Regions from separate parts of the Paenibacillus sp. J22R160 genome, predicted to be linked through region 3. Evidence: riboswitches for the same ligand, from Rfam matches in the RefSeq annotation. Region 3 holds a riboswitch; each other region holds the start of a gene.

Region 1 (7,629 bases), on a different contig from region 3:
CCGCCAGCCTCATCATGTAGAAAGAGCTCAGGGAATACTTGAGCAAGTGATCAGCCTGCAGGATCAGAATCCAGAGCATGCTACCTTCGGCATATGGTCTTGGTTCTACGAGGAGCCGCTCGAAATGATGGCTCCGCCAGACTGGAATTGGGCGGACTTCTGCGGGAAGCGGCTGGTGCTGGCCGAGCAGAGGCATTTCGATCTCCTGAGCTCGGAGCTGCGCGAGCAGATTCGGCATGCGCTTTTTTGTGCTTGCGATGCCATTATCAAGCGTAATGTCGGTCCTAGCTATACGAACATTGCCATTATGGGCGCTTTCGTTACTTTGCTGACAGGTGAAGTGTACGGCGAAGCAAAGTACTTGAATTACGGGTTGGAGCGGTTGCGACTGTTCAGCGATTACACGAAACAGCTAGGAACTTTCCAAGAGTATAACAGTCCGACGTATACGATCGTGGCCATTCAGGAGTTGTCCAGCATTTATACGGCGACCCAAGTTGCGGAAGCGAAAGAGCTCAGCTCCGAGATGCTGGATGTCGCATGGGGGCTGGTGGCTGAGCACTTCCATGCCCCAAGCAAACAGTGGTCTGGTCCACACAGCCGTGCCTATCATACGATGATGACGCCAGAAATTTTATCCTTCGTGCAGATCGCAAGTCACGGTGAGTTGAGCTTCATGCCAGACGATCAGTTGAAGTACAATTTGGACTGGTATGGCAATGATATTTGCTGCCCTGCAAAGTACATATCAGCGTTCAAACGAACAGAGACAGCGGAGCTTGTGCAGACAATTAGTAAAGACGAGGTTGGTGAGATCGTTAACCAAGCAACTACGTACATGGAAGGGCCAGTTAGTGTGGGAACCTTCAGCAAGGATGTGATGTGGAATCAGCGTCGCAATTTGCTAGCTTATGTACGCAGTGGTGAGGCATCCACCTATATTCATTTGCGCCTGCTAAACGAAGGCTACGACTACTCTTCCGGTATCTTTTCTAGTGTTCAAAAGGGGAATGACGTGTTGTTCGGCATCGGTTTTTGCACGAATGGCGGCAATACGCACATTGGACTCGATCCAATTGACGGGGCTATTGAAACAGCGGACCTGAGAGTTCGCTTTGAGATTGGTGGAAGCCTGCATGAGGTGAGGGCAGATGTTGTCTCGCGGGAAGCCGAATCAGTGGTGGTACACATAGCAGAACAGATGCTTCATGTGAAAAAAATATTCGCAGCCTTTGACGGAGAACAGCCGGGCTGGGAACTTGGGCAGGAACAGAATGAGCTGTTCCTTGACTATGTCATCTACGCTGGCGAACGGAAGAGGTTTGATTTTGTTAACTTGAAGGAAGCGCTGCTCTTGTTTGCATGGCGTTTGGGCGAGCAGGGAGATGAATTAGACGCTCAGGTTTCTGTTATAGAATCGGGAGTTGAGGTTCAGGCGGAATTCCGTGCTCCGAACCGCTCGCTGCTTCAATTGAAATTACCTCTCAAGCCTGCGGAGAAGATGAAGATGCTGAGGCCTCGGTCCAATAAGATTTGATTAATAAGAAATGGAGTGATCATAGATGGCTAAAGGATCTACGATTCGAAACGAATTCCATCCGTTTGTCGATGCATATACGGGCCGTGCTATGACTCGTTTAACAGAGCCGGAGCAGGTGAATCATCATCCTTATTTTTATTATAAAATGATCACAAACGACAATCGCTATCTCCTATACGCTAGCGAGCGTGAGGGAGCTCGTCAGCTTTATCGGATGGATCTGAACGACGGATCGGCCCTGCAACTAACGGAAGGACCGGATATCCACGATTTCAGCTGCAGTCTGACGAGTGACGATAGCTGCTTAATCTATTGCAGGGATCAGCGGATCATGCGATTGGATATGGAAACGCTTAAGGAAGAGGTGCTGTACACGACACCTGCAGGGTGGAAATCGAATGCGAATCCTGGTCTCAGCTCAGACGACAAGTATCTTGTCCTCGTCGAAATAAATGAAAAGGATGTCGTGCCAGGCAAAGGGGACTGGTCCAACTTCGAGCCCCAATGGGCTGCGAAACCGCACTGCCGAATCATCTACCTTGATATCGAACAGCGAACCAGCCACATCGCGCACGAAGAGCTACATTGCTGGCTTGGGCATCCGCAAATTCGTCCAAACGATCCATCGACTATTTTGTTTTGTCATGAAGGTCCTGGGCATCTAATCGATGCTAGGCTCTGGCTGGTCCAAAAGGACGGGACGCGGCTGCGCTGCGCCAAGGAACAAACGCATGATGAGCTCATCACGCATGAGTATTGGCTTGCCGACGGTTCCAGATTTGCCTATGTTTATCGGCATAAGGACGATCTCTATCATGAAAGCATCCGCTTCATGGACTCGGAGACGTTAGCGGAAGAAGTCTGGATGAACTGCTCCAAGTACTGCCACTTTATTTCGAATGCCAATCACACGAAGATCGTAGGGGACGGGCAACTGCCTGAGCAGCATTTCATTTATTTAGTGGATGTAGAGTTGAGGCAAGAAGAGCGACTATGCTCCCATGGAACTAGCTGGAAGTCTTACGGCAACACACAGGATGCCCACCCGCATCCGGCTTTCTCGCCTGATGGCTCGTTTATTATATTTACCTCTGATATGGAGGGAGTTCCTTGTATTTATAAAGTGGATTTGTGAAAAGTAGCTCTAGGCAGCCGGTAACTTAGTTCGGCTGCCTCACATTTATATTTGACATTAGTTTGACGTCAAACTATAATGTAGATATGAAACCTAGAGATGCTGTATCACTCCTATCCAAAATTAGAGAAAAGACGAATCGGTTTATTATATCCGAGATGGCGAAATACGGGGTCGATGATATTGCGATTTCACATGGTGATATTATCTTTGCTCTATTCAAGACGCCAAGATTGACTATGGCGGAGATTGCCAAGAAAATTGATAAAGATAAGTCTACAGTGACTGCGCTTGTTGACAAATTGGTCCGTCTCGGTTACACGATTAAGGAAAGGGACACCGTAGATACAAGAGTTGTCTATGTTTCCTTAACGCCAAAGGGGGAGGAACTGAAACCTGTATTTGAATCCATTTCACAAGACATGCTAAACGTTTTTTATGGTGAGATTACGGATAAAGAAAAAGAGGAATTGCTAAGAATTCTAATGAAAATATATCACAACTTCTAATTTTTTTTGGATAAATAGTTTGACGTCAAACTATAAGGCGAGAGGAGCTTTTTATGAAAGACTATACGAAAGATTTGCCTGACCACATGGTGAAATATATCGGAGAAAATGATCTCTACTTAGAAATATTCGAAGGTGAGGGCCTTCCGGAGAAAGCTACCAAAAGACCTCCGCTTTTATTTGTACACGGTGCCTACACGGGAAGTTGGATGTGGAGCAAATACATCCCTCACTTTATAAGCGAAGGGTGGAAATGCTATGTTATGAACTTGAGAGGTCATTACAAAAGCAGAGTGTTTGATTTGACAAATGTCTCCTTCGAGGATTATTTGGAGGATATGAAAGAGGTTCTGGCTGAGATTAGTGTTCCACCGATTCTCATAGGATTTAGTATGGGTGGCATATTAAGCCAAAAGCTGGCTGAAACCATCAAACTAGCAGGCTTGGTGGTCATCGATACAAGTATAAGCAAGGAAGTATATGAATCTGTACCCTATAAACATATGCCTCAGATGACACCGGGAATCTTAATGCCTGCGCCAACCCGAGAAGAGAATACTAGTATAGATGAATCGGCAGATGATGTTGATTTTCAGAGAAAATATGTAACTATGGAGTCGTCAAAAGCATTTAGCGCTTTTTATTTTTCATTGGAAGCAAACGGTGGGATCTCGGTAGACAGCAGTTTGATGGCCAGCCCAGCCTTGGTGATCAAAGCAGTAAATTGTGAGGAGGATGATGAGCGAGGAAAGGTGACAGCAGCACATCTCCATGCGGAATATACAGGGCTTTGGAATACGACACACACCGGCCTGCTTGTTGGGCAAAGATATAAGGAGGTAGTAGATCGAATAATGATATGGTTAAAAGGGATACATGACTAATGACATAGCATATATAAGAAAATATTACTATTGCTTCTCTTGTAACATTGGAGTAAATTGATAAAATACGCTTAATTCTTTAGATTAAAGAAGCGGGGGAACCAAGTTCTCTGGGGTGAGTACACTTTCATAGTGTTAGGGTTAACTTTCAACCCGAATCCGTCAGCTAACTTCGTCAGCGTAGAAAGAAAAGAATAGAAACATTCATTGGAACCCTGTTACTTGTGGTTCTATTCCCTCGCTTCCTTTTTCTCTTCTAGAGAAAATAGGAGGAACTAGACATGCTGCTTACGAGAGTGACCAAAGGATTGAAGAATCTTTTTCAAGTGAAAAGATCCAATGATTCTGTACAACGTCAACATGAAATTCTTCATTTAAAAAGACGGTTGGAAGAGCTCAATATTCATTTTCCGAATTTGACTTGCCAGCCATCAGGCGTCGAAACACAGACTTTAATGGAAATTTGCAGAACGGTAGCTCAAAACAACGAACTGCTTAACCAACTAAGTTCAGAAAAGGAAGCAGCGGTTGAACCATCACTAGCCAATCGCGTCGGCACCTCTCCCCAAATTTTGGAGGATCATCACAACTTTATCGTTACCATGGCACATATCCTCAGTGGCCCGTATCCATGCCTAAGAGAGTACATCAGCAGCAGTACTATTTAAGTATTATCAACAATAGAAGGGAGCTTGCCCGGCGGCAGCTCCTTTTTCGTTTATTTAAGTAAAGGAACCCCAAGCATATATACGGCCAAAGAACCGCTTGATAAGCTCGGAAACTTGTTGGCTTTGCTCTTCCAAAACAAAATGCCCCCCGCATAAAAAATGAGTTTCCACACACTTGGATAGTTCTCCAAAGGTAAGGGCCCCTTTTAACGTAAATATAAAATCATTTTTGCCCCAGGTTACCAGCGTAGGAGGTTGATAGGTTCGCAGGTAATGCTGCCAAACAGGGTATTCTTCCACATTCTTGCGATAATCGTAGCCCAGTTCCAACTGAATTTGGCCATTACCCGGGCGATCTAAGAATAATTGGTCCATTAAATAACCATCGGGGCTAATTAGATAGGGCTGACACACGCCTGTTAAATACTGCATTTTCGTAAAATCAAAAGTTGTTAGCTTGGCAAAGGCCGCTTCGGTTGCAGGATTACGATCTGCCCAAAGTGCTTTGAAGAGATCGAACGGTTTCCCTAATCCGTTTGCACTAATCACGGCATTCTGAATAACGAACCCAAGAATGCGTTGCGGATTGCGAACAGCCAATCTGAATCCGATAGGCCCTCCATAATCGTGGGCGTACAACATATAATGAGAAATACACAGATTATTAATAAGCTTTTCAATCATAATAGATAGATTCTCGAAAGTGTAAGAAAATTCTTCAACGGAAGGCATACTGCTATTTCCAAATCCTAGATAGTCAGGAGCAATGACATGAAATCGGTCTGCCAGTAAAGGAATTAAATCCCTGAACATATGGGAGGAGCTTGGAAAACCATGAAGAAGGATGATTGTTGGATTGTACGGACTTCCGGCTTGGCGAAAAAATAGTTCCCAGCCATCGATCTTCATTTTTTTATAATGAACCATAATTTCAACTTCCTCTCTAGCGAGCTCATACTATTCCCTAACAAAAATATGTGAATATGAGGTATTTAAGTACTTAGGAGCTAGAGGACGTGGTACAATTTAATCTAAGGTAGTTAATTAGTTTTCACCTTCATTCAACCGGTATACATCCAATTGAAAGGGAGAGGCCAGCCATGAAACAAGAACTACTAAATGAGCAATCGAGAAACCAAACTTCCAGTACGCCCATCATTACCGAACTAAAAGTTATTCCAGTTGCAGGACACGATAGTATGCTCTTCAATCTTAGTGGTGCTCATGCTCCATTCTTTACACGAAATATCGTCATTCTCAAAGACAATGCAGGTCATACTGGCGTTGGCGAAGTACCAGGCGGCGAGAATATTCGTAAAACGCTTGAAGACGCGGGCCCATTGCTTATCGGTCAATCGATCGGTCAATACAATAACATTCTTACTAAGGTTCGCAAGCAATTCGCAGAACGGGATATGGGAGGGCGCGGTTTGCAGACTTTCGATCTTCGTATCACGATACACGCTGTTACGGCATTGGAAGCTGCACTTCTTGATCTCTTAGGTAAATTCCTTGATGTTCCCATTGCTGCACTCTTGGGAGAAGGTCAACAGCGGGATAAAGTAGAGATGTTAGGTTACTTGTTCTATATAGGTGATCGGAGAAGAACAAATCTACCTTACCTGGGCGCAGAGGATGCTGAGGATGATTGGTTTCGACTGCGTCATGAGGAAGCGCTTACACCTGGGGCTGTCGTGAAACTCGCCGAAGCAGCTCATAGGCGATACGGCTTTAATGATTTTAAGTTAAAAGGAGGCGTGCTGCGCGGTGAGGAGGAGATTGAAGCTGTCACTGCGCTAGCGGAACGTTTCCCTCAAGCAAGAATTACACTTGACCCTAACGGGGCATGGGCATTAGTTGAGGCGATTCACTTATGCCGTGATCAGCATCATGTCTTGGCTTATGCAGAAGATCCATGTGGTGCAGAAAATGGGTATTCAGGCCGTGAAATCATGGCCGAGTTCCGGCGTGAGACAGGCCTTCCTACAGCAACGAACATGATCGCTACCGATTGGCGCCAGATGGGACATACGATCCAACTGCAATCTGTTGATATTCCGTTAGCGGATCCACACTTCTGGACGATGCAAGGTTCTGTTAGAGTAGCTCAGATGTGTCAGGATTGGGGGTTGACGTGGGGATCGCATTCGAATAACCATTTTGATATTTCGCTTGCGATGTTTACCCATGTGGCAGCCGCAGCGCCGGGAAAAATAACGGCTATTGATACGCATTGGATTTGGCAGGAAGGACAACAGTTGACCAAGGAGCCGTTTCAGATTGTTGGGGGCATGGTGGATGTTCCGAGCAAGCCAGGTCTTGGCGTAGAAATCGATATGGACGCTATTGAGAAGGCGCATCAGCTTTATAATAAGGAAGGTTTGGGAGCGCGTGATGATGCGCTGGCTATGCAATTTTATATCCCAAATTGGAAATTTGATCACAAACGTCCTTGTCTTTTGAGGTAGTTGATTACTAAGGCGTGAAGGAATGAGCGATTGTTCTTCGTCCGCATAGTAAGTTGGGAACTACAGTCCGCTATTTCAATGAAAAGGCACATTTTCCGTCTGTAGGGGGAACTACGGTCCGTTATTTTGTCAATTTCACTTGAGAAACGTGCCATTGAGGTGAGATAAGACCCTGTAGTTCCGCTCATCGAGGAAACAGCTGGATTTCGTCCAGATAGAGGACTCCAGTTCCATCAAGCAAAGCCTTAGCGGGATTCCAGCTAAATACCAAGGCCTGACGGACTTTGATCCGTCAGGCCTTTTTATTGCAAGATGCCATTAATTTGTAGCTAAAACGCCTTTGCTGACAGCAGTCAACGCCATCTTGTCATTGTAAGCGAGTACGTACCATGGCTCGGACGCCGATTCAGCATTCACTTGAATTT
Region 2 (7,629 bases), on a different contig from region 3:
CTCGAAGATTATTTGCTTCTGGACGAGTCTGTGATGCAGGCGATGTTAACGTTTTGGATGAGCGAGAAGGATCCTATTCTTGCTGATATGTGCAAGCGATTCTTGGACCGCAAACTGTATAAATACAGTACCTTTGATCAATCGAATCAGCGTATCATTCAGCTTATGGAGAAAGTAATGACGGAGGTTGGCTTCGATCCAATCTACTACATGGAAATTGATTTCCCGTCGAATCAATCCTATGATGTGTACAGACCGGGGGAGACGGAGGATAATTTGCCGATCCTGCTTTTGGATCATAAGGAAACGTTAACCGAAATCACCCATCGATCGGAGATTGTTCAGTCTATTAGCGGTTTTCAAATGGGTAAGCATCATGTCTATTACCCCGAGGAGCTGTTGGAGCGGTTGAATGCTTCGGCGTATCCGGAATTATGGGAGATGCTAGGCGAGCAGGAATAATACATAAGAGGAAGCAAGGAGAAGAACATGCTAACAGACTCACACACACATTTAAATGCGGAACAGTTCAAGGAAGATCAAGACGAGGTCATACAACGTGCTCACGATGCAGGAGTTACAAGAATGGTGAATGTTGGTTTTAATCGAGAGACGATTCCTAGTTCAATAGCACTTGCCGAAAAATACGATTTCATCTACTCAACAGTAGGTTGGCATCCTGTAGACGCAATTGACATGATGCCAGGAGATTTGGAATGGATTGAATCGCTGTGTCAGCATGAGAAAGTGGTGGCAATCGGGGAAATCGGACTGGATTACTATTGGGATAAGTCTCCTAAGGATGTACAGCAGCGGGTGTTTCGGGAGCAAATCAGATTAGCAAGAAAGCTTCAAATGCCGATAGTGATTCATAATCGCGATGCGCATCAGGATATTTTGACCATTCTAAAAGAAGAGAAAGCGGCAGATGTCGGGGGGATTATGCATTGTTTCTCGGGGAGCTGGGAGACCGCAAAGCAATGTTTGGATATGAATTTTCATATTTCCTTCGGGGGACCTGTTACCTTCAAGAATGCAAGGCAGCCCAAGGAAGTGCTGGCGCAGGTTCCTTTGGACCGCTTGCTAATTGAGACGGACGCTCCTTACTTGACCCCGCATCCTTTCCGCGGCAAACGCAATGAATCGGCTTATGTTCGGTTGGTAGCCGAAACGGCCGCGGAAATTAAAGGCTTGAGTCTGGAAGAGCTTGCAGAAATAACGACAAACAACGCTATCGCCTTATTAGGTCTCAAGTAAAGCGTTCTTTGCAAATTTCCGTCGAAGCAAGACTCCGCAGCTGAGCGAGATAAAGAGGAAACCGATGAGCGGTACGACAATGTAGATAGGTGAAGATCGAATTAATAACGGAACCGAGAGCATACATAATTCTAGCAGTAAGGCTGACCAGATGATGAAGGCCAAGGAGCCGGCTTTCAGCTGACGGTTGAGCGGGTACATGTCAAGCCAAAAGGTATAGCGGTGTGAACGCTCAAGTGGCGTCAGTTGAACCATGGAAATGACTAAAGCGATAAAGAAGATGAGAAGTCGAGCTGTGCTGCTGCTTGAAACGGCGATGGCTAATGTGCCCAGTAAGGATATACGTAATACCATCGCGAATAGCTCCGTTCGTAGAAATGTTTTCATATATAGGTACAGATAAGCTGCATCCTGTTTAAAAGGAATAAATCTTGTGACCCCGCTGATCCAGCTTCGGCGGGCTATTCGCGTTCCCAACTGCGGTACATCCACGAACCAGTTGAAAAAGGCATAAAGCCGTGCCTGCTGCTGCCTTTCCTTCGCTATGAGATAGTCCCACCCGATATAGTATTTGGATATGTAATGCGCAGCTGTTAACCAAGCCAATGTAAGTACAAGAGCAGCACCGCTGGCCCAGAGAACGCTTGTAAGAAATTGCAGAGAAATCAGAGCGGCTGTTGCTATCCAGCGGAAGGTGATGGAAGCCCTTCTCGCACGCTCATGGGTGAATCGGCTTTCTTGCCAACTAGCCAATAAGTTGGCTACCTTCATTAATAGAAGCGAAGCAAGCATCCATAAGAAATGCTGTTCGGCATGACCGAGGCAGTGATGATACAAGGGCCATAGTACAACCAACGCCAGAAATGTCCAAAATGCTTGCAGCACTAAGCTGTACATGAATCCGCCACGGAAGTAAGGACCCATCTGGTGTTCAATCCTCATTAGGAACATACGGTCTGCACTTCTTACTAGTGTGCGAATCGGGCTTGAGGATAACAAAGGTACAAGCAGTAATAGGACGATCCACAGATAAGGATAATCTGTCGGAAGGCGCTGTAGTATTTTTGCATAATAATAGGAAGAAAGGATGACAAGAAATAACAGGAAGCCAAAAAAGTTGCTGCGCGCTGCATACTGCAGGTAGCCCATGGATTCCTTCATATAATGTTCAAATCTCTTCTGCCATAGGGCACGGGTGTCCATGTCCATCGCCTTCATACCAGTTCTCCTTTTACAAGCTTATAAAAGATGTCGTCCAGTGACGCTTGCTGGAGCCCAGTTTGCTGACGTAATTCGACTAAATCACCTTGAGCGACCATATGTCCTTTGTGAAGGACGACATAGTTATCGCAATATTTTTCAATCGTAGACAAAATATGCGAGGATATGAGGAATGACGCGCCATGTCGCTTCATTTTGACCATTAACTCCAGTAATGAACGGATTGCTAACGGATCGAGCCCGAGAAAAGGTTCATCAATGATGTAGAGAGAAGGTTCGATCAAGAACGCATTCATGATCATGACCTTTTGCTTCATTCCTTTGGATAGATGGCTTGCGAAGGAGTTGAGCTTGTCCTGCATGTGAAACTGCTCCAGAAGCGCTTGTGAACGGGAGAGATAGTCTTCTCTCGATAAGCCGTATGCCATGGCGGTTAACTCCAGGTGTTCCCGAATTGTAAGCTCTTCATATAGCTCTGGACTTTCGGGTACATAAGCATAAGTGGCACGGTAAGGCAGCGGATCTTCGGCTAGCGTCAAGCCGTTAATTCGGATTGAACCCCTTTGCGGTTGAAGCAGACCAAGAATGTTCTTGATGGTTGTACTTTTTCCTGCGCCATTCAGTCCGATCAACCCCATCATTTCACCCTGACGGATCGAAAATGTGAGGTCATGAAGAACAGGTTTATTTGGTAAATATCCCCCGAATAAAGAGTCGACTTGTAATATGGGCCCCATCTCAGTGCCTCCCTAAATATCTAATTATTGGAATTTAAACATAGGTTTCATACCTGATAATTATAAACAAATTTAGTTTGGAAGCCTAGTTTAAGAGTGAAAACGCGAAGAAACTTAGTAATCGTACGTTATAGTGAGATAAATGTAGATAAAAAGTGCTTTTATTTCGAAAATAAGCTATTTTTAATTGATTTAGCCCTTTTTAGTAGGTGTTAATCCCTTTACAGGCAGAGATTAACAGCGTAATATACTTTTCATAATAACTTAATAACCAATTTGCCATTTTTCCATTCGCTGAGTTCCAATTATGGGAACGGGGGAACCACTGTAAGCTTATAAAGCGGTATCGCTGACGAAGTGAACAGAGTGAGTAACAGGGGTGAATCTTGGACGTTAACGGAAGTTTACGTCTGAGTAGGGCGACTCTCACGTCCGAATCCGTCAGCTAACCTCGTAAGCGTAAGAGAGGTAACGATTGTCGTGCGTGCTATTTGTGTATTTTACTATGCAAACTAAGCCAGCGAGAAGAGTCCTCTTCTTGCTGGCTTTTTGTCCCCATAAGGACTTATAACTACTTCGGACGACTAATCGTAGCCCGGAACTCAAAGGATGATGAATAGCAAAGCGGGGCGGGACGACCAGAATGCAGCCGTTTCTAAGCAGCTGCCGATGGACGACACGTTAAGTTAAATTAAAAACCTTAGTCGCGTCAAATTTAATCATGCTGTAACCTGGCGGCGAGGCTTTGAAGGAGGACCGAAGAAGTGGGCAGTATCTCTTTTAGCGAGACCCATGTAAAACGATCATCCAGCATGTCCTTCGCATTGCGATGGAAGCATGAAAACTTGCGTTTGATTTTAAGCCTGGCTATAATCTCAATCGCAATGACTTTCATGTTTTTGGTGTTGTTGTACGGTACGGCTACCAAGAGCGTATCCGTGGTTGTGAATGGACAAGAAACCGTTGTGCATACGAAGCAATGGGTCCTGCAACGCCTACTGGATGAACAAGCCATAACGATTGGTGAACACGATGAAATATCTGCAGACCCTACAGCTACAATCAAGGGTGGGGACAAATTCGTCATCGAGCACGCTTCTCCAATTCAATTGACTGCTGATGGAAAGACCACCACTGTTTACACAACTGCAAGAACGGTTGAAAGTGCATTGCAACGTTTACATATTGCACTTGGGGAGCACGATAAGCTGACTCCCGAACCGACATCCTCTTTAAGCACAGGCGATGAGATCAAAATCGTCCGTGTGAAAAAAGAGACGGAAGAAGTAACAGAGCCGATCGCATTCGACACGGAGAAGAAAAGTGATGCATCGCTGCTTAAGGGTAAAGAGCAGGTCGTTCAAGAAGGTAAAGAGGGCGTACTTCTGAAAAAGAAAGAAAAGACTTACGAAGATGGCATGTTAATTGCTGAAGCTGTTGTAGGTCAAGAAGTACAGGAACAAAGCATTAAGAAAGTCGTGTCGGTTGGCACGAAGAATCCCGTTGTTGTTCTATCGGCATCATCCCCTAGTGTGGATGAGGTTTCTAAGAATGGTGTAACATTCGGGTATAAACAAATCTTGAAGAATGTGAAGCTCACGGCTTATTCAGCGGGAGCCGATTCAACAGGGAAATCCGAAGGTTCTCCTGGGTACGGTAAGACGTATACAGGAACTACGGTTACTGAGGGCAGAACGATTGCGGTCGATCCGAAAGTTATCCCACTGGGATGGTGGGTTTACATTGAGGGTGTTGGCTTCCGTCGTGCTGAAGATATCGGTAGCGGTGTGAAAGGCCAAATGATCGATGTCTACTTTGAAGATCATGGTTACGCCAATAAATTCGGAACGAAGCAAGGGTACACGGTCTATGTTGTAGGACCGAAAAAGCCGTCTGAAAATTAACGTGTAAACGTCTATTTCAGCGGGAACAATGTCAATATACGTTGCCAGGCAAGCAGCCTGGGCGAAAGAAGAGGGAACCCCTCTTCTTTTTCTGCGTACTGGGAAGGGAACCGATTATGATTAAAGAAGTCATTGTCGTCGAAGGCAAGGACGACACGGCAGCTATTCGCCGAGCTGTCGAGGCGGATACGATAGAGACAGGCGGCTCCGCCATCGGGCAAGCCGTATTGAAGCGAATAGCCCTCGCGCAGCAGCGCAGAGGCGTCATTATTTTTACGGATCCGGATCACGCAGGTGAACGGATTCGGAAGATTGTGGCGGCCAAGGTGCCAGGCTGCAAGCATGCTTTTATCACGCAGCAGCAGGCTGAGTATAAAGGCGACATTGGCGTGGAGAACGCAGCGCCGGAGATTGTCCGGGAAGCGCTCCAGAACCTGCGGACAGAGTACGACGGGGCTGTGTCACAGCTTACCATGGAGGATCTCATAGCCGCCGGTCTGATCGTTCATCCGGAGGCAGCCTCCCGCCGACTTGTCGTTGGCAACGCGCTTGGCATCGGTTACTGCAATGGCAAACAATTTTATAAGCGATGTGCGATGTTCCAGATCTCGCGTGAGGAATTTGAAGCTGCCTTGGAGCAGCTGGAACCGCAGTTATCGTGAAATATAGTGGAATTCAGAACCTATAGATAAAAGAGGGCTACAAAATGACTATACCCGGCAACGAAGTGATTGTAACAGCAGAAGATGTCGCAACACCTAGTAAGACGAAACAAATGATTAAAAAGCACAATCTTGTGCTCAAAAAGAGTTTGGGTCAGAACTTCTTGATTGACCAGAACATCCTGAGCAAGATCGTTTCGGCTGCTGAGCTTGGGCCTAACAAAGGCGCGCTGGAAGTCGGCCCTGGCATCGGGGCGCTCACCCAGCAGCTGGCCAAGCTCGCAGGGCGCGTCTTGGCCGTGGAGATCGATCAGCGTCTCCTGCCTATCCTAGAAGAGACGCTAGAGCCTTATCCCCATGCGAGTGTCGTGCATGGCGATATTTTGAAGACCGACCTGCCGGCATTGTTCCGGCAGCATTTTGACGGGCTTGATGGCGTCAGTGTCGTCGCCAATCTGCCGTACTACATCACGACGCCGATTATTATGAAGCTTCTCGAAGAGAAGCTTCCCCTGGAGAACATCGTCGTGATGATTCAAAAAGAGGTTGCCGACCGCATGGCGGCCCGCCCGGGCACCAAAGATTACGGCAGCCTCAGCATTGCCGTGCAGTTCCACTGCGAGCCGGAGCTTGTCACGATCGTGCCGCGCACCGTCTTTGTGCCGCAGCCGAACGTTGACTCTGCCGTCATCCGGCTGCGTGTGCGCAAAACCCCGCCGGTCGAAGTGGCGGACGTGGACTTCTTCTTCACCGTCGTCCAGGCTTCTTTCGTCCAACGTCGCAAAACCTTATACAACAACCTGGCTGCGCGGTTCTTTACCAAAGAAAACAAACCGGAGCTGGAAGCTCTGCTCCAGACTATCAACATCGAGCCTTCGCGCCGCGGCGAGACGCTCAGCATGGAAGAATTCGCGCGCTTGTCGACTGCGCTTCGCGCGCACGGATGCAAATAACCCGCACCAAATGCCCAGCCCTGCCATAGGATAACCCATGGAGGGGATTTGTGCGATGAGGCAAGGTGATTTTGTAACCCGTAAATCCTATGGCGGCGACGTCATGTTTAAGATTGAACGTATCGATCAATTGAAGGCTGTCCTGCGCGGCGTCGATTACCGGCTGCTTGCAGATGCGCCTTTAGTAGACTTAACACTGACGAACCCGACAGAGACGATGGACCACCCTAGGTCGAGTTCGCCGGAATTTCGCGAGTCACTGCGGAGGCTGGCGGTTGCCCAAGTGCAGCTCCAGGAGAAAAATCAACTCTCGGTTGCCCATAATCAGAAAGTGAACGCGGGATATTTCGAAGTCCCGGGTAAAGTGCTGCACTTGGACGGGGATCCGACCTATCTACGTAAGAGCATGCTGCTCTATGGAGAACTTCGCGTGCCCGCTGAGGGTTTCTATATTCCTGAGGCCCAGATGGCCGAAGCTCTCCACCGGCTGCTTCCACAAATTAAGCCGGATATTGTCGTCATCACGGGTCATGACGGAATACTTAAGCATCGTAAAGCCGCTGGACCAGGCGGTTTGTCTAGCTATAAGAATTCACAGAACTTTGTGAACGCTGTTCAAGTAGCGCGGCAGTATGAACGCAATCGTGATGCGATGATTGTCGTGGCTGGAGCTTGCCAGTCTCATTTTGAGGCGTTGCTTCGGGCTGGGGCGAATTTCGCGAGTTCGCCTGCGCGCATACTCATCCACGCATTAGACCCGCTGTGCATCGCTGCAAAGTTATCCTATACCTCCGTGAAGGAAACGATATCCATGTTGGATATTATGGATTTGACGGTGACCGGGCTTGATGGTTTGGGTGGTGTGGAGACAAGAGGGAGCTACCGAATGGGCGTT
Region 3 (7,629 bases):
CCATTCATGTTCTGCATCCGAACCAAATTGTAGCTTTTCAAGGGAAGTCCGAGCAAAGAGAGGATTCTTTGATGAAGCTGCCCAGCATGTACCGCAAAAAACGTTTGATCCAGTCGCGCGTGCGCGGTCCTGCTCAGCTCATGCTAGGCTTGCCAGAAGGCTACAGTATGTCTGTGGTGCCCATTGGCGATGACGATGATCTTTTGTATGAGTTTCGGCATGTCCTGTTTTATACGGAGGGTGTCAGCTTCACTTCTCACCTGCAAAACGTTAAAAATACGCTGATCACGCAAGACCTCGTGAAAATGCAGTTCAAAGGGCCAGGAACGTTGGGGCTTTTGACCGCTGGTCCCTTGTATCAGATGGCGTTGGATCCGAAGCAGCCTTTATATGTAGATATTAGCTGTCTTATTGCGTATCCGCGGAATGCGGAGCTGCGACTTAGTGTATATGGCAATACCTTAGCGAGTCAGCATATGAATTACCATTGGGAGATGACGGGGCATGGACATGTGCTGCTGCAGCCATGCAAGTCGGATCGCAAGTTGGATGAACATATGAAAAATGACAGCTTGTTGCGGAGAATTGCCCGGGAAGTGCTGCCTTTTGGCGGTATTTTTATAAAATAATGCATTGGTAACAAAAAACATTTGCATTTGTTCTCAAATCCTGATATATTATTCCTTGTCGCCTCTGGGAAAGAAATCAAGTGACATGCATGATATACCGTGCGGAAGTGGCTCAGCGGTAGAGCATCGCCTTGCCAAGGCGAGGGTCGCGGGTTCGATCCCCGTCTTCCGCTCCATATTTTAAGCGCCCTTAGCTCAGCTGGATAGAGTATTTGACTACGAATCAAAAGGTCGGGAGTTCGAATCTCTCAGGGCGCGCCATTTTTATTAAGTTACAAGCGTTTCGGGATGTAGCTCAGCTTGGTAGAGCACCTGCTTTGGGAGCAGGGGGTCGCATGTTCAAATCGTGTCATCCCGATAAATACGCGGGTGTAGTTCAATGGTAGAACTTCAGCCTTCCAAGCTGGTAGCGTGGGTTCGATTCCCATCACCCGCTTCACACAAAGAATGAGTCACCTTCGGGTGGCTTTTTCTTTGTTACGGGGAAGGAAGAGAACCCCAGAGGGTTCGACCGCCCGTGAAGACAACTTGAGTAATCCTGTGTAGGGGAGAGGGAACTGGAGTCCGCTATTTCGGACAAATCGACCTGTTTCCCCGACTAAGGGGAACTACAGGGCGTTATTTGTTCTTTTAGGCGAGTTTATTTCCATAAGCGGCGTATTAGCGGACCATAGTTCCCACGAATCGGTGATTGTACCGTTTAAAAAGGTAAATAGAGGCCATGTAGTTCCGTTTGCAGCTAAGGAAAGCTGCACGGCTGGATGCCTGAGCTCGCACATTTCTTGGCAAAAGCAGATGAAAGCGGTATACTTATTTTGTTAACGTGTGCATTATCGTGAGACGATATCAATGAAATGAGGTCGACGACTATGAAGGCGAAAAAGCTTGGAAATGCGGGTTTTGACATCTCAAACATAACCTTTGGCTGTTGGGAGCTCGGAGGAGGTCCATGGGAGTTCACAAACGACCAAAATAATATCGAGCTCATCCGTAAAGCATTCGAGCTGGGTATCACAACGTTTGATACGGCTGAAGGTTACGGCAATGGACACTCGGAAGAGATCGTTGGCGATGCTTTGGCAGATATACGCAACCAATGCATCATTACGACGAAGGTGAGCCGAAGCAATCTAGCTCGTCAAGATGTACGGAGATCAGCGGAAAACAGCTTGAAACGGCTGAAGACAGATTACATAGACGTGTATTACATCCACTGGCCGAGTTTTGAGATCCCGGTGCAGGATACACTTGCTGAATTTGTGAAGCTCAAAAAAGAAGGCTTGATTCGTGCCATCGGTGTTTCGAACTTCTCTTTGGAGCAGCTGAAAGAGGCAGTGAATTATGCGCAAATCGATGTGATTCAGCCAGAGTACAGCTTGCTGCACAGAGCCATTGAGCAAGAGATCTTGCCTTTTTGCCAGGAACATAACGTTGGTGTGATGAGCTATAGCTCGATCGCCAAGGGGATTCTGACAGGTGCTTTCCATCTCCATGGAAAGACGTTGAAAGAAGGAGACTTCCGCAAGGAGAGAAGGCTGTTCCTTCCGGAGCATCTGGAGGCGGAGAAAGAGCTTTTAGCTGTCATGAAAGAATTGGCTGATTCCAAGGACGCTAACGTGACTCAGATCGCGATTGCATGGCTGCTGCACCAGGAAGCACTTACTTCGGCTATAATAGGCACACAGGATGAGCATCACCTTGCAATTAATATCAAAGCAGCCTCATTATCATTATCCGCCTCAGAGCTGGAAACTTTGAACATAGTCAGCGATCGTGCGCTGTCAGTAATTGGCTACTCTTAGCAGCAAAACCACCCGACGGGGTGGTTTTTTTGTTGCGTATTATGTTGAGTGAGATGTATGCATTATGCGACAACTTTCATTGGTAAAACTTACCGTTTTGCAAAGGTTGTACGTACCAATTAAACTATGATAGTCTAACATAGACAAAAAATGCCGAATCTCGGAGCATCAAAAGCTCTGGTACGGGGGACTTCTTTATTTGGGGTGAATGAGCGCTGCTAGCTGAGCGTACTAGGGAAAACCTCTTCCCGAACCCGTCAACTAACCTCGGAGGCGTCAAGGAGGCAAGATTTTGAAATCTTTTTTTTCGCGTCTTATTTGTTCATGCGCAATTTTATGCGCCGCAGTACCGATGTTTACAGCGCACTCCGCTCAGGCCGCTTCAGCGCCTACGGACCGACCTGTAAAAGTTCAAGTCAATGATGAGCTGCTGAAGTTTCCGGAAGTTCAGCCTTACATTGATGACAAAGGCATCATGCAAGTTCCACTCCGGGTGTTATCTGAGAAGCTTGGCTATCAGGTAAGCTGGGAGAAGCAAGAGGATCAAATCGAGGTCACACTGGTTAACAAGCAGCAGTCAATCTTACTGGTAACAGAGCAACAACAAGCGCTAGTGAACAGTAAGAAGATCAGCTTGGAAAGCAGTCCAACCGTGTACCAAGGGAACACTTATGTTCCACTGCGTTTCATCACGGAAACCTTCGGTTCACCAATTGAATGGAATGAAGCCAACCAGATCGCGATTGTGGATGTGGATGGAAAATCGCACAAACCAGCTTGGATTGCACCTCCGCCAGCCCCTAAGGTTGCCGCTCCCGTAGCTCCTGTTGTTCCGTCTGTGAGTGAGCAAATTATTCAAACGGCAAACTCCTATATGGGCGTGCCTTATGTATGGGGCGGTACAACACCGAGAGGATTTGATTGCTCTGGTTTTGTGCGGTTTTTGTATCAAGCGAAGGGGATCGACTTGCCTCGCACCTCAGCGGAGATGCACAGTGAAGCAGGTACGAAAGTCACGGATTTGAAAGCCGGAGACTTAGTGTTTTTTGCTTCAAAAACAGTGAATCACGTGGGCATTTATCTTGGTAATGATCGATTCATTTCAGCGACTACATCCAGAGGCGTGGCTGTGGATAGCCTTTCGAGCGCTTATTGGAGCGCAAGGTATGTCGGAGCGAGAAGAGTTCTGTAAGGATAGGTCTATCGAACACTTGTTTCTATGTTCTTTCGAATGAAAGGCATAGAAGGCAGGTGTTTTTTTTCGTTCGCAGAATAATGCGATTTTTATCGAAATTTTATGGTTTTTAGCCTATAATGAAGAAATGTTTGGAAGATAGAAAGAGCAGGTGAACACGAGCACATGCAATTAGGTGTCTGGAAGAGCTGGTTTCATAAAAAGAGACATTCGAGTATAGCAGATAGCATGTATTCCGTGGATAAGGGTCCTGCAATGCCAGGTGAGGTTCGGGAAGTTATTCAGCAGTTTTTCCATACGTACAATCATTTCAAAGGGGCAAGAAGCCTGCAAACGGATACGTTTATAAAAGAAGTATTTTACGCAACGAAGCAAGATCCGAGAGATCAACGAACAGTGGAAGAAATGGAAGCCTATATTCAACACAAAAATGTGCTGCGATTGCGCTTGAAATCTTATGTAATCGATGAGTATCTAAGCCTAGGCGAAAAAATCTGTATGATTGGTGTTACGCGGGAATTTAACAACAATCACAAGAATCGCGTCTTGTATTTTCTAATTAAAGAGGACAAGTCTTGGAAGTTTCACCATATCGCAAGATCACATCATGGCAAGATTTTAGATAAATTTCAAATTAAAGAACAAACCGGATTCGTCGTAGGCAACGATAAAGCTGCGCTCCTGTTCCTCACACACTCCAATTCATTAGACGCCTCCACGTTTATAACGGGAGATTACGTTCATGCTGAGGGGTATTTGGAAGTGGAACAAGAGCCGAGCAACCATTTGTACTATCGGGTTGTACGAATGAATCGTGTTCACTAGAACGATAAGATCATGCCACAAACCGTGAGGGTAAGCTTTGCTCTGTCGAGTAACGCTTATTTGGCGCTTCTCCAGGGGCTACCTTCCACTTCTTTTTAATTCACGAAGCGAATAAAAGGTGCCTCTCCAGTAAATGCCGCCTTGTTTCCAAGTAAGCCAAACAGAGCGAACCATCGTGTAAACAAGCAGCGAAGCGCTGACAGGAAGCAGATAGGCGGAATCACCTCTGAGGCTCATTAATCGGGACATCAGCTTGCGATACAGCCAGATTTGCAGGATAACAGCAAGGGCATAGACGGCTCCGCGCCAATCCCAGAGGAAGAAGAGGCCAAGCCACGGGCCTATAAAAAAGCCGATCTGTCCCAAACAAGCGAGCAAGGCGACGAAGTAGCTGTAGCGAAAGCCGGAAAAAAGGTTTTTTTCCAGTCCAATAACCGCCTCTTTGAGCGAACGATACCATTCCACTTGAAGCAGGTGTTTGGCGGACAGCACTCTTTGGCGGTAACCTGCTCTCTTAAGGAAGATACCTAACTGCAGATCATCATCAGGTCTTAGCGCGATCGCTTTATGCCTACCAATCGCTTCATAGGCGCTCCGGCTTACCATATTGAAGGCTCCGATCCCGATGCCCGGCCCCTTAGCGGTGTCGACATTCGCACGCCAAGGTCGAACGAATAAAGAAAAGGAGAACAGAAAGAAATGGACGAACCCCTTGAGTAAAGCGCCTCGTGCGATCATATTCGGGGTTAGTGTGAGATGGTGCACATTCTGTTCCTTCATATATGTAACCGCATCGGATATCGTACCCGGGGCAAAAAGAATGTCCGCGTCTGTAAACAGCAAGTACTGTCCTCTAGCTTGGAGATACCCTTGGTATAGCGCATGGTTTTTGCCAAGCCAACCATCTGGCAGGTGAGTGATGTGAATGATTTGCAATTTGGTACGGATGTCTTTCTTGCCTTCTGACCATTTGCGAAGCTCCTCCAGGCGGACGCCAGTAGCATCCTTGGACCGATCATTCACGGCGATGATCTCGAGTCGAGGGTAATTTTGGGAAAGTAGATGCCTGAGGGTTTCGCTGATTGACGTTTCCTCTTCTTTGGCTGCGATGATGACGGATACGAGCGGAGGCTTGTCCGGGAAATGGGTGGAGCTAGACTTAGGCAGCGTTCGCAGGTAAGGCAAACCTTGTAACACATCCACAGTGACGTATAACCAATACAGGAGGGTCAGAATAGCGATGATGCCGAGAGTGGACACAGGATACCTCCTTATGGAAGAATAGAAGTTGATCGCATTATATCATTCATCCTTGATAGGGGGAAATTTTGCTGGAAGCTTGTAAGAGGAGGTAATGATAGATGGGGGAAACGTTAGATACAAGGGAGCAATTTTGGAAAAAAATGAATGGCGAGCAGTTGGCTTTCTTTCTTGAAACCATTGGTAAATCATCTGAGATGGAGCCGAGCGCGCTCTGTTTTGTATGTATTGGGACAGATCGTTCAAGCGGCGATGCCTTGGGACCGTTAGTAGGAAGTAAGCTCGTCCAATTTGGATATCCTCATGTCATAGGGACGTTGGAAGCACCTTGTGATGCTAGTAACATCGCGGTACGGCTGCAGGAAATTCCGCAGGGCAGTGTCGTTATTGCGATAGATGCTTGTTTGGGCCAGAAGTTGTCGGTAGGTATGTACCAAGTATCGAATCAGCCCCTAGCGCCAGGCAAGTCGGTTGGCAAAGATTTACCGCATGTTGGTGATTATACAATTGCCGCAATTGTCAACGTGGATGGCCCTAGGCAGTATAATATTTTGCAAACGACGTCGCTTTACAGGGTTATGAATATGGCGGATGAAGCGGCGAGAGCGATTCGGCATGCATTTCCCCTCGCATACACAGAGTGAGTAACAGAACGGAGTGATGAAATTGGGACCAGGCGGTGGAGGACGTCTATCTGATAGGGATAGGCCAAAGGCAAAGCTGAAGGATGTTTCGGTTAAAAGAATTCTGACATTGTTCCGGGGATACTGGGGACAACTACTAGGTATTATCGGGCTGGCGCTGCTTGCAGCAGTGGTCGGATTGATCCCCCCTTTGGTCATGAAGGAGATCATCGATCAGGCGATTCCGCAAGGAAGTATGAAGCTGCTAGCCGAGATGGCGATGCTCATGCTGCTGCTCCCAGTCGTGAGCGGTGTGCTGGGCGTATGGCAAAATCATCTCAACACAAAAGTAACGCAGGGGGTTATTCGGGATTTGGGGCTGACGTTATTTCAAAATTTGCAGCGGCAGTCGATGGCGTTCTACACGGATGCCAGATCAGGCGAAATCGTACAGCGGATCACGGGGGATGTGCAGGCCGTTCAAGGGGTTGTAACCTCGCTTGTGGTGTCTTCCATCACCCAGCTAGTCATTGTTGCGACAACGATTGGAATATTGTTTGCTCTTGATTGGAAATTAGCCATTATCGCTGTGCTGATCCTTCCTCTTTTTATGATGCCGGTTAAAAAAGTATCCAAGCTGCGCAAGGCACTCCGCATCGAAACACAAAAGGTGCGATCGGATATTACCTCGCAGCTAAGTGAAAACTTCGGCATCTCCGGAGCGTTGTTGACCCGTATTTTCGGCAGGGAGCGGCAGCAGGAGGCTGAATTTAAGGCGATGAACCAGAAAGTGATGGATCTGGAGCTGCGGCTCAATCTAGTCGGCCGCTGGTTCGGGATGGCGACGAGTACGCTTGGACCGCTAGGTACAGCCATCATTTACTTATATGGCGGTTTTTCGGTTATCTCCGGCAGCATGTCACTCGGGGCAATCGTAGCTTTCTCGGCCTATCTGGGCCGCTTGTATATGCCTGTAGGCACGCTGCTGAACCTGCAGGTAGAAGTAGGGACGGCGCTGGGCGTGTTTCAGCGGATTTTTGAATACCAGGACATGGTACCCGATGTCATGGATGCTCCTGATGCGCGGCCGCTGAGCCAAGTGGCGGGGCGAGTGGCTTATAAACGGGTCTCCTTCGCTTATAAGCCAGGGCAGTACGCGCTGCGGGACGTCACATTCGAGGCGCAGCCGGGCGAGATGATCGCGCTCGTCGGGCCGAGCGGGGCCGGCAAATCGACGCTGATCGGCATGATCGCGCGGCTGTACGACCCGACGGAGGGGATCGTCGAGGTCGACG
Region 4 (7,629 bases), on a different contig from region 3:
TGGAGAAGCAGCGATATTAGCTACTTTTGGCTATTCTTACGTGCCTGTTTTCCGCAAACCGAGGGTAGCAATCTTCTCAACAGGCTCAGAGTTATTAAATGTTGAGGAAGCGCTTCAGCCTGGGCGAATTCGCAACAGCAACAGCTACATGCTTGCTGCCCAAGTGGAAGCAGCAGGCGGAGAAGCGGTTATCATGCAGGCACTCTCGGACAATGTGGAAGAGGTGGAAGTCGCGCTGCTGGAGACAATAGCCAACGTTGATCTCGTTATCACATCTGGCGGTGTCTCTGTTGGTGACTATGATGTTCTGGTGGATTTGTTTGGCCGGTTTACGGGTAAGCTTCTGTTTAACAAAGTGGCGATGCGGCCAGGCACTCCGACGAGTGCAGCTCTGTGGGAGAATAAGCTGCTGCTAGCGCTGTCCGGTAATCCAGGCGCATCGTTTGTAGGGTTTGAGCTGTTTGCCAAGCCGCTGATTAACATGATGACGGGCTGTCCATCACCTTACCCCGAAGCCGTTACAGCTTATCTGGATGTGGATTATGAGAAAGGTTCGGCATTCCCGCGCTATGTCAGAGGAACGACGCATGTGGAGAATGGCTGTTTGCGAGTTAAGCCTTCTGGCATCGATAAATCCAGCATCATGGTTTCCATTAAAGATGCGGATTGTTTGATTCAACTGTCTGCTGGAGGCTCGGGTTTTGCGAGGGACGAACGTGTTCTTATCTATCCAATCAAATAGAAAAAGGGCCTGCTTGCACTTAGCTTCTGTAAAAGAAGTTGGTGCAGGCAGGCCTTTTTTACAAGGAATAATCAGGTTGGATTAAAGGCGAGATTAGATTGCGAAAGTAGCTAAGATGATAACAAGCAGAACATAAAGGACAAGAACAACACCTACGGATCCGTATCCAGTTCCACAACCAGCTGCATATGACATAGTATCCCCTCCGGTTCTTAAGTATTTAAGTGGGTTGAATCACTATACATCAACATCATATGACGTAGAGACATTCGTTGATTGGACGTATGCCCTGATTTCGCAATGGAAAGCGCCTAATTAGGCGTAGGTATTGTTAATGATTTTCCAGTATACTTAAGCTTGAGGTGATACATAAATGAATGAAATTCGAGCATTAGAACAACAGGAAGTGCCGGAGAGTCTTGCTTTATCCCAGTTTGCTTTTCAATATGAGCTGAGCGCAGAGGAGCAGGAAGAGCGGGGTAATTGGACAGATCCAAAGCAAATTTGGGGCTATTTTGTTCAGGGTAAGCTAGCAGCGAAGCTTCAAATTAATCCATTTCATACGTGGCTCAATGGCGAGCGTTTTGCCATGGGCGGAATTGCGGGAGTAGCGACGTGGCCGGAGTACAGGCGTAATGGGATGGTCGCGAAGCTGATCCTTCAAGCACTCAAGGTCATGAAGGAGCAAGGGCAGACGCTTTCCTTTCTATCCCCATTTAAGTTTGAATTTTATCGGAAATATGGCTGGGAGACGTATATTGATTACCTGAAATATGAAATTCCTGGGGATAAGCTTCCTAAATTTCATGCCTCGGAAGGCAGTTCTATCGTTCGTGTGACGAAGGAATGGGAGTTATTGAATCCTATTTATGAGCAATATGCCCAGCAATTCAATGGCATGTTGAAGCGGGACGCTAATTGGTGGAACAACAAATATTTTAGAAACAAAAAAGGTATGGTAGCCCTCTATGAAAATGCGCAGGGCGAACGGACGGGGTATGTTTTTTATCAAGTGAAAGAGTTTACGGCAATCATTCATGAGATGGTGTTTTTAGATGAAGAAACAAGACGTGGGTTATGGAAGTTCATAGCGGATCATGATTCAATGATCTCCAAGGTGGAGGTTAAAGCGCCAATCGATGATCAACTGACTTTCTTAGTTCATGACCCTAAGTTTAAGCAAGAGAAAATAACATACTTTTCAGCGCGTATTGTAGATGTTGAAGCTTTCCTTAAGCAATATAGGTTTGAACTGCGCAAGGAAGTTGAACCGATCTATTTGAGGATTTCTGACCCGCATGCTGATTGGAACGACGGCATTTTCAAATTACAATTTACAGACAACGGGGAAAAAGCGCAGGTAACCAAGTTAGCTGAGGGTGAGCAACTAGCTGATGACCAGCTACTGACCTGTAGTATACAAACGCTGACAGCCTTATTTATGAGTTATCAAAAAGCGGGCTTTATGGCTAGAATTGAGCGGCTTCAAGGCTCGAAGGAGCTAGTTACGAGGTTGGAAGCAGCTATTCCGCAGCGGACGACGTATTTGGCGGATTTCTTTTAGATGAATCAGTCCCGGTGTTCCGGGGCTGATTTTTTATTTGGAGGGAACTACAGTCCGCTATCTCTCGGAAAAGGATGGTTTTGACATGTAAGGGAAACTACAGTTCGCTATTTTGCCGATTTCACCTGAAAATTACATCATTGATGGCAAATAAGAGCCGGTAGCTCCGTTCCGAAAGAGAAATGCTCAATTTTCCTCCAATAGCGGACTCCAGTTCCTTTGAGGCGATTCGATCAAGTAGATTTGGAGAGCCCGGAGTTGCAGGGCAGTTTATGTGAGGCTCTCAGTAGCCGTATGTTCGCCAAAATTAAAAAACCCGTGATCATCACGGGTTTAGTTTGTACACCTTAACAGTTTGGAAGCCGAATTTGCGTAAAGATTGCTTGGAGCCTGGAACAAAAATATCAACGCGTTTACCTTTGATTGATCCGCCAGTATCCGTTGCATAAGCATACATGCCGCCTTTCGGCAGGCCGTTGAAATCATAACCTTCTATATAGAGCTTAGATCCAAGTGGAATAACAGATGGATCTACAGCAACGGTTCCGATTCCTAATGGATTACCCATATAATCCAAAGCACCAAATCCGCCATTTTCAGATGGATCTGCCGAGTAGGCTGTTGACTCAAATAATTCATAATCAGGTGCGTGTTGATGGCCATCTTTACTTAGAATCGCTAGTTTGCTGCTTGCGTCCCATTGAACGGGGATGTCGGAAGCATTGCTTAGAAAGCGAAGTGGCACGTATACACGCCCGTTTTGGAACTCGGCATGTGTGTCCATCTCGACACGCGTGCTATCGATTTCGGCCTCTTTTTGACCTGACACTAAGGAAATAGAATGCTTGTCGTTGTTAAGGGTGACTTTGATTTCGTCGCCTTCCTTTTGCCATTGTACGTCATAACCCAGCTTCTCTGTTACGAAACGGATCGGTACTTGTGTTGCATGGTTGTCATCCAAATAAGGTTGTGCATCCGGAAATTGAACCAGGTCATCATTGACTTGAACTTTCACGTCCATACTCGCGGCTGCGTAAGCATGTCCCGAAAATAGGGAAAAAAAGCCCCCTGCCAAAACTGTGGCGGACACAGCAAGGCATGTTAACCCTTTTGTAAACAAATTCAATTGGAAATCCTCCTTCAAATGAGCCTCCGAGGTTAGTTGACGGGTTCGGGAAGAAGGTTCTCCCTAGTCTGCTCTGCGTACAGAGCAAATATTCACCCCATGTAAATCGTCCCCCGTACCGGCACTTTGTCTGTGCACCGGACTCGGCTTTAAATATTTTATCATTGATAGAATAAGAGAAACAACACCCAAAATATGGTTACAGGTCTTAGTGCGTACTGGACTTAGGTCTAGGTACAAAAACAGTCGGGAGTCCGTTTTGACATGTTTGCATTTCGGCTACGATAGTAGCATGAAGATTACGCGAAGGGCGGTTGCAATTATGAGTATGAATCGATCGAAAAGCTGGGCATTCATTCTAATAGCAGTAGGCTTCCTCATTTGTATGCATCAAGTTGGTATGCATTTTCATGTAATGGGATTGTTGATTCCTGTGGTGATGGTGGGGCTTGGTTATGTCGGGATTACTAATGGAAAGAAGATTGGATGGGTTATTTTTGGAGTTGGCGCTTTGATTTTAATTACAAAATTATCTGGATTCCTCGCGATTGTGTTTGCTGTGTGGTTAATCTATTACGGCTATCGCATGCTGAAGAAGCAAAACGATTCGGCGGAGTTCAAACTTTAATCAATAGGAACTTAGGGGGTGTGGGATAATGAGCGTATTTCATCGTATTGGTAAAATGGCGGATATGGCCTGGCAGGAAGCAGCAAGCAAGCTGGACCTGCATGAACGGGGAGGTTGCCACTCCGACTCCGGACGCTCCGGAGGATCGCCGGGCATCGCCGAGCTGGAGGAGCGCTACGAGGAGGCGCTGCAGCGAACGATAGAGCTGCGCAAGCTAAGCGTCGACGCGGAGGAGATGGCACAGCTGCGTGCCGAGCAGGCCGAGCTGGCCATGCGCGCTGGCGACGAAGAGCTGGCGCGTCTAGCGCTGCAAGAGAAGCTGCGCTTGGAAGCTGCCTGCGAGCAGTACCGCGCGCAGTACGCGAGCAGCCAGGACGTCTGCCTGGCGCTCGCAGATGAGCTGGCGGCGCAGCGTGCCGGCCGCGCAGCAGGCGCTGGACAGCCGCGCAGCGGGCTGTCCAAGGAAGAAGCTCGCGAGGCATTGCGCGAGCTGGAAGCGACCGGCCGCGAGCTCGGCCGGGAAGCGCTGCAGGGCCTGCGCGTGGCGGGGCGCGTGTCGCGAGAGACGCTGAAGGAGGCTGGCAGCAACCTCCAGCAGGAGCTGCGCAAGCTTCAGCAGGATTGGCGCGACAAGAAATAAGCCTCGCGTGATTGTACTGCGCCGCGCAAAGCATGCGGCGCAGCCGAGTTCCGGCCTCCATTCCTCTTATCAGATCCTTGCTGGGCAAGGATTTGCATCTTGGAGGCTGTCCATTCTTATGGTATGCTAGGAATCTATAATGAACGAATTAATCGGCAGCCAGAGGAGGTGCAGAGATGGGCGAAGAAACCAAAAACAACCGCAACCGGAATACAGCCCTAGTGCTGATTGGCGCCGGTCTTTTTTTGCTTCTGGATCATACGATAGGCTTTTTCCCCATTCTTGCGATTATCCTCGTCTTGCTGGGCATTCATCGAGTCCGTTCCCGCAAAGACCGCAAAGGTTTTGTGCTCATCGGAGTGGGAGCAGTCATTCTGTTTGGCGATCATGTTACGATTGTTTTCGCTATTGTTTTGATTTCACTAGGGTTCTTTTTCATCCGTTCTAAGCAGGTGCATAAAGATGACACCTATATTCAGAAGCAGAAGCTGATGGATAGCGTCCGTCTGGGACGTGAGCCTTGGATCATGCGCAATAGTTCAACGTGGTATATTATTGGCGAGACCTATATCGATCTCTCGCTGGCCATTTTGGAGCAAAAGGAAACGACGCTTATCCTGCAAGGTGTGATAGGCGATGTTGATATAAAGGTACCAGATGATATTGGCGTTTCAGTAGGAGCTTCTGTCACCTTTGGTCAAATCCAAGTCGGCAGTGAGCGCGAGTCTGGCGTAATGAACAAATTGCATTGGCAATCGTCCAATTATGAGAGCTGCGACCACCGTGTGAAACTTGTGCTTTCTTATATCGTAGGAGATATTAAAATCAAAGTGATGTAACAATCTAGAGGAGGTTCAGCGCATATTGGACGGCTATAAACGAAGATTGACGAATATGATATGGCGCAGTATGGCTGAATCGATTATTTTTAGTTTCTTTGTATTTGGCGCTATCATTTATTTTATGAACTCACGTAATTTAATCACGCCATTTACGAGCTGGCAGGAAGGCGTGCAATTCGTTTTCATGGCCATCATTATTATCGGCGGCATTGGGGCTGGGTACGGTTATTGGAACAGCTCACGAATTACACGCCGGCTTGAGCCGCTTATGGAAACGATGATTTTGCTTGAAAAAGGGACTTTCACCCGCGAAGGCTTTCAGAACGGCGAAGACGAGATTGGACGCCTTGGCGAGCAGCTGGGTCGGATTATGAAGCGTTGGGAAGAGCAGGTTACATCGCTGCAGCGTTTATCTAACAATAATGCCGAGCTTGCGGAGAAAGCGAAACTGTCGGCTGTTATTGAAGAACGGCAGCGACTGGCGCGGGAGCTGCACGATGCGGTAAGCCAGCAATTGTTCGCGATCTCCATGACCGCAACAGCTGTTGGCCGGACATTGGACAAGGATTTCGAGAGAGCCAAACGACAGATTCATTTGATCGAGGAGATGGCATCTGTAGCGCAATCGGAGATGAGGGCACTGCTGCTGCATCTAAGGCCTATCCATTTGGAAGGGAAACGATTGTCCGAAGGGCTTGTTGAGCTTCTCAAAGAGCTGGCGGCCAAGGTGCCGATGGCAATTACATGGGATATGGACGAAGAGATTCGTTTAAATAAAGGCATTGAGGATCACCTGTTCCGTATTGTACAGGAAGCTCTCTCGAACGCATTACGTCATTCCAAAGCGAATAAGCTCGAGGTCAAGCTGCTGCACCGCGCTGACGGCGTTCGTCTGGCGATCCGGGATGATGGTGTCGGGTTTGAACTGGATGCGAAGAAGCTTACCTCGTACGGTATCGTATCTATGAAGGAGCGGGTTAACGAAATTGGCGGCTCCGTTGATATTATTACAGCACCAGATCGTGGTACGCGTATCGAGATTCGAGTTCCAATTCTAGCTACAGAAATAGTGGAAAGTGTATAGTGGGTTGGTTTTTGATTGTTGGTTGTGGAAAGACAGTTTTGCTGACGAGAGGAGAAGCAAATGGACGATATGATGATTAAGGTCTTGCTTGTCGATGATCATGAAATGGTGAGGATCGGACTTGCCGCTGTTCTAGGAACGGAGGATGGCATTGAAGTGGTCGGAGAAGCCAGCAATGGGCAAGATGGCATTCGGTTGGCTCAGGAATATCGGCCAGATGTCGTGCTGATGGATTTGGTCATGGAAGGCATGGATGGGATCGAAACGACCCGGAAGCTGCTGCAGCTGTACCCGGATTGTAAAGTCATTGTGTTGACTAGCTTCTTGGATGATGAGAAAATGTATCCAGTGATTGAAGCTGGGGCTTTCAGTTATTTGCTCAAAACGTCTCGCGCTTCTGAAATTGCGCAAGCGATTCGAGCCGCGGCCAAAGGGCAATCCATTCTAGAGTCTCAGGTTGCCTCTAAGATTATGAACCGTTTCAGACAGCCTAAGGCGGCAGCGGAACCGCATGAAGAGCTGACTGATCGGGAAATGGAAGTCCTGCGGCTCATAGCCAAAGGGAAGTCGAATCAGGAGCTGGCGGATGATTTGTTTATCGGTGTGAAAACAGTGAAGTTTCACGTCACCAACGTACTCGCCAAGCTTGGTGTGGAAGATCGAACACAAGCTGCAATCTATGCCTTTAAGCACGGCTTGGCTGAGTAGCAACAAGGGACAAGGGAGCGATAAGGATGAATTTTCTCAAGCAATTGTGGAGCTGGTTTGGTTCCATTGCCATTTCTTTTGTTTTAGTCGTATTTCTTGGCGTTTTTGTATTCCAATCGACGAAAGTAATGGGACATTCTATGGATCCGACGCTGCATGACAGTCAGCGCGTGTATGTATCAAAGCTTTCTCATACGTTCAATTATGAACCCAATTATGAGGACATCGTCATCATTGATTCTAGAGTTGATTTGAAGCGGACGTTCAAGAACGATCTGCTTGACAGCCCATTGCT

The links. Region 3 has a riboswitch for cyclic di-AMP ahead of AC58UW_RS25820 (C40 family peptidase). Riboswitches for the same ligand answer to the same signal wherever they lie in the genome.
Region 1: it holds a riboswitch for cyclic di-AMP, as region 3 does, so the genes downstream of both, AC58UW_RS06275 (hypothetical protein) here and AC58UW_RS25820 (C40 family peptidase) in region 3, are expected to answer to the same signal.
Region 2: it holds a riboswitch for cyclic di-AMP, as region 3 does, so the genes downstream of both, AC58UW_RS30710 (resuscitation-promoting factor) here and AC58UW_RS25820 (C40 family peptidase) in region 3, are expected to answer to the same signal.
Region 4: it holds a riboswitch for cyclic di-AMP, as region 3 does, so the genes downstream of both, AC58UW_RS10435 (stalk domain-containing protein) here and AC58UW_RS25820 (C40 family peptidase) in region 3, are expected to answer to the same signal.

Annotation. Positions count from the first base shown of each region.
Region 1 covers NZ_JCAUAU010000002.1:576,528-584,156, forward strand. The annotation lists gene AC58UW_RS06255 (DUF8769 domain-containing protein) at 1-1,537, shown strand, start outside; gene AC58UW_RS06260 (oligogalacturonate lyase family protein) at 1,563-2,675, shown strand; gene AC58UW_RS06265 (MarR family winged helix-turn-helix transcriptional regulator) at 2,762-3,184, shown strand; gene AC58UW_RS06270 (alpha/beta hydrolase) at 3,271-4,068, shown strand; cyclic di-AMP (ydaO/yuaA leader) riboswitch at 4,127-4,265, shown strand; gene AC58UW_RS06275 (hypothetical protein) at 4,350-4,736, shown strand; gene AC58UW_RS06280 (alpha/beta fold hydrolase) at 4,791-5,663, opposite strand; gene gudD (glucarate dehydratase) at 5,837-7,204, shown strand; gene AC58UW_RS06290 (glycoside hydrolase family 26 protein) at 7,523-7,629, opposite strand, start outside.
Region 2 covers NZ_JCAUAU010000028.1:50,117-57,745, reverse strand. The annotation lists gene AC58UW_RS30730 (HD domain-containing protein) at 1-462, shown strand, start outside; gene AC58UW_RS30725 (TatD family hydrolase) at 490-1,257, shown strand; gene AC58UW_RS30720 (ABC transporter permease) at 1,243-2,475, opposite strand; gene AC58UW_RS30715 (ABC transporter ATP-binding protein) at 2,472-3,215, opposite strand; cyclic di-AMP (ydaO/yuaA leader) riboswitch at 3,498-3,690, shown strand; gene AC58UW_RS30710 (resuscitation-promoting factor) at 3,980-5,119, shown strand; gene rnmV (ribonuclease M5) at 5,236-5,781, shown strand; gene rsmA (16S rRNA (adenine(1518)-N(6)/adenine(1519)-N(6))-dimethyltransferase RsmA) at 5,826-6,734, shown strand; gene yabG (sporulation peptidase YabG) at 6,790-7,629, shown strand, end outside.
Region 3 covers NZ_JCAUAU010000018.1:3,202-10,830, forward strand. The annotation lists gene AC58UW_RS25790 (AIM24 family protein) at 1-629, shown strand, start outside; tRNA gene AC58UW_RS25795 (tRNA-Gly) at 731-805, shown strand; tRNA gene AC58UW_RS25800 (tRNA-Arg) at 814-890, shown strand; tRNA gene AC58UW_RS25805 (tRNA-Pro) at 914-987, shown strand; tRNA gene AC58UW_RS25810 (tRNA-Gly) at 995-1,065, shown strand; gene AC58UW_RS25815 (aldo/keto reductase) at 1,499-2,431, shown strand; cyclic di-AMP (ydaO/yuaA leader) riboswitch at 2,573-2,722, shown strand; gene AC58UW_RS25820 (C40 family peptidase) at 2,724-3,623, shown strand; gene AC58UW_RS25825 (hypothetical protein) at 3,855-4,451, shown strand; gene AC58UW_RS25830 (glycosyltransferase family 2 protein) at 4,530-5,711, opposite strand; gene yyaC (spore protease YyaC) at 5,813-6,355, shown strand; gene AC58UW_RS25840 (ABC transporter ATP-binding protein) at 6,465-7,629, shown strand, end outside.
Region 4 covers NZ_JCAUAU010000003.1:729,568-737,196, reverse strand. The annotation lists gene AC58UW_RS10450 (molybdopterin molybdotransferase MoeA) at 1-742, shown strand, start outside; gene AC58UW_RS10445 (sporulation protein YjcZ) at 836-937, opposite strand; gene AC58UW_RS10440 (GNAT family N-acetyltransferase) at 1,116-2,306, shown strand; gene AC58UW_RS10435 (stalk domain-containing protein) at 2,632-3,432, opposite strand; cyclic di-AMP (ydaO/yuaA leader) riboswitch at 3,439-3,591, opposite strand; gene AC58UW_RS10430 (LiaF transmembrane domain-containing protein) at 3,761-4,060, shown strand; gene AC58UW_RS10425 (PspA/IM30 family protein) at 4,089-4,700, shown strand; gene liaF (cell wall-active antibiotics response protein LiaF) at 4,877-5,539, shown strand; gene AC58UW_RS10415 (sensor histidine kinase) at 5,565-6,626, shown strand; gene AC58UW_RS10410 (response regulator transcription factor) at 6,687-7,334, shown strand; gene lepB (signal peptidase I) at 7,361-7,629, shown strand, end outside.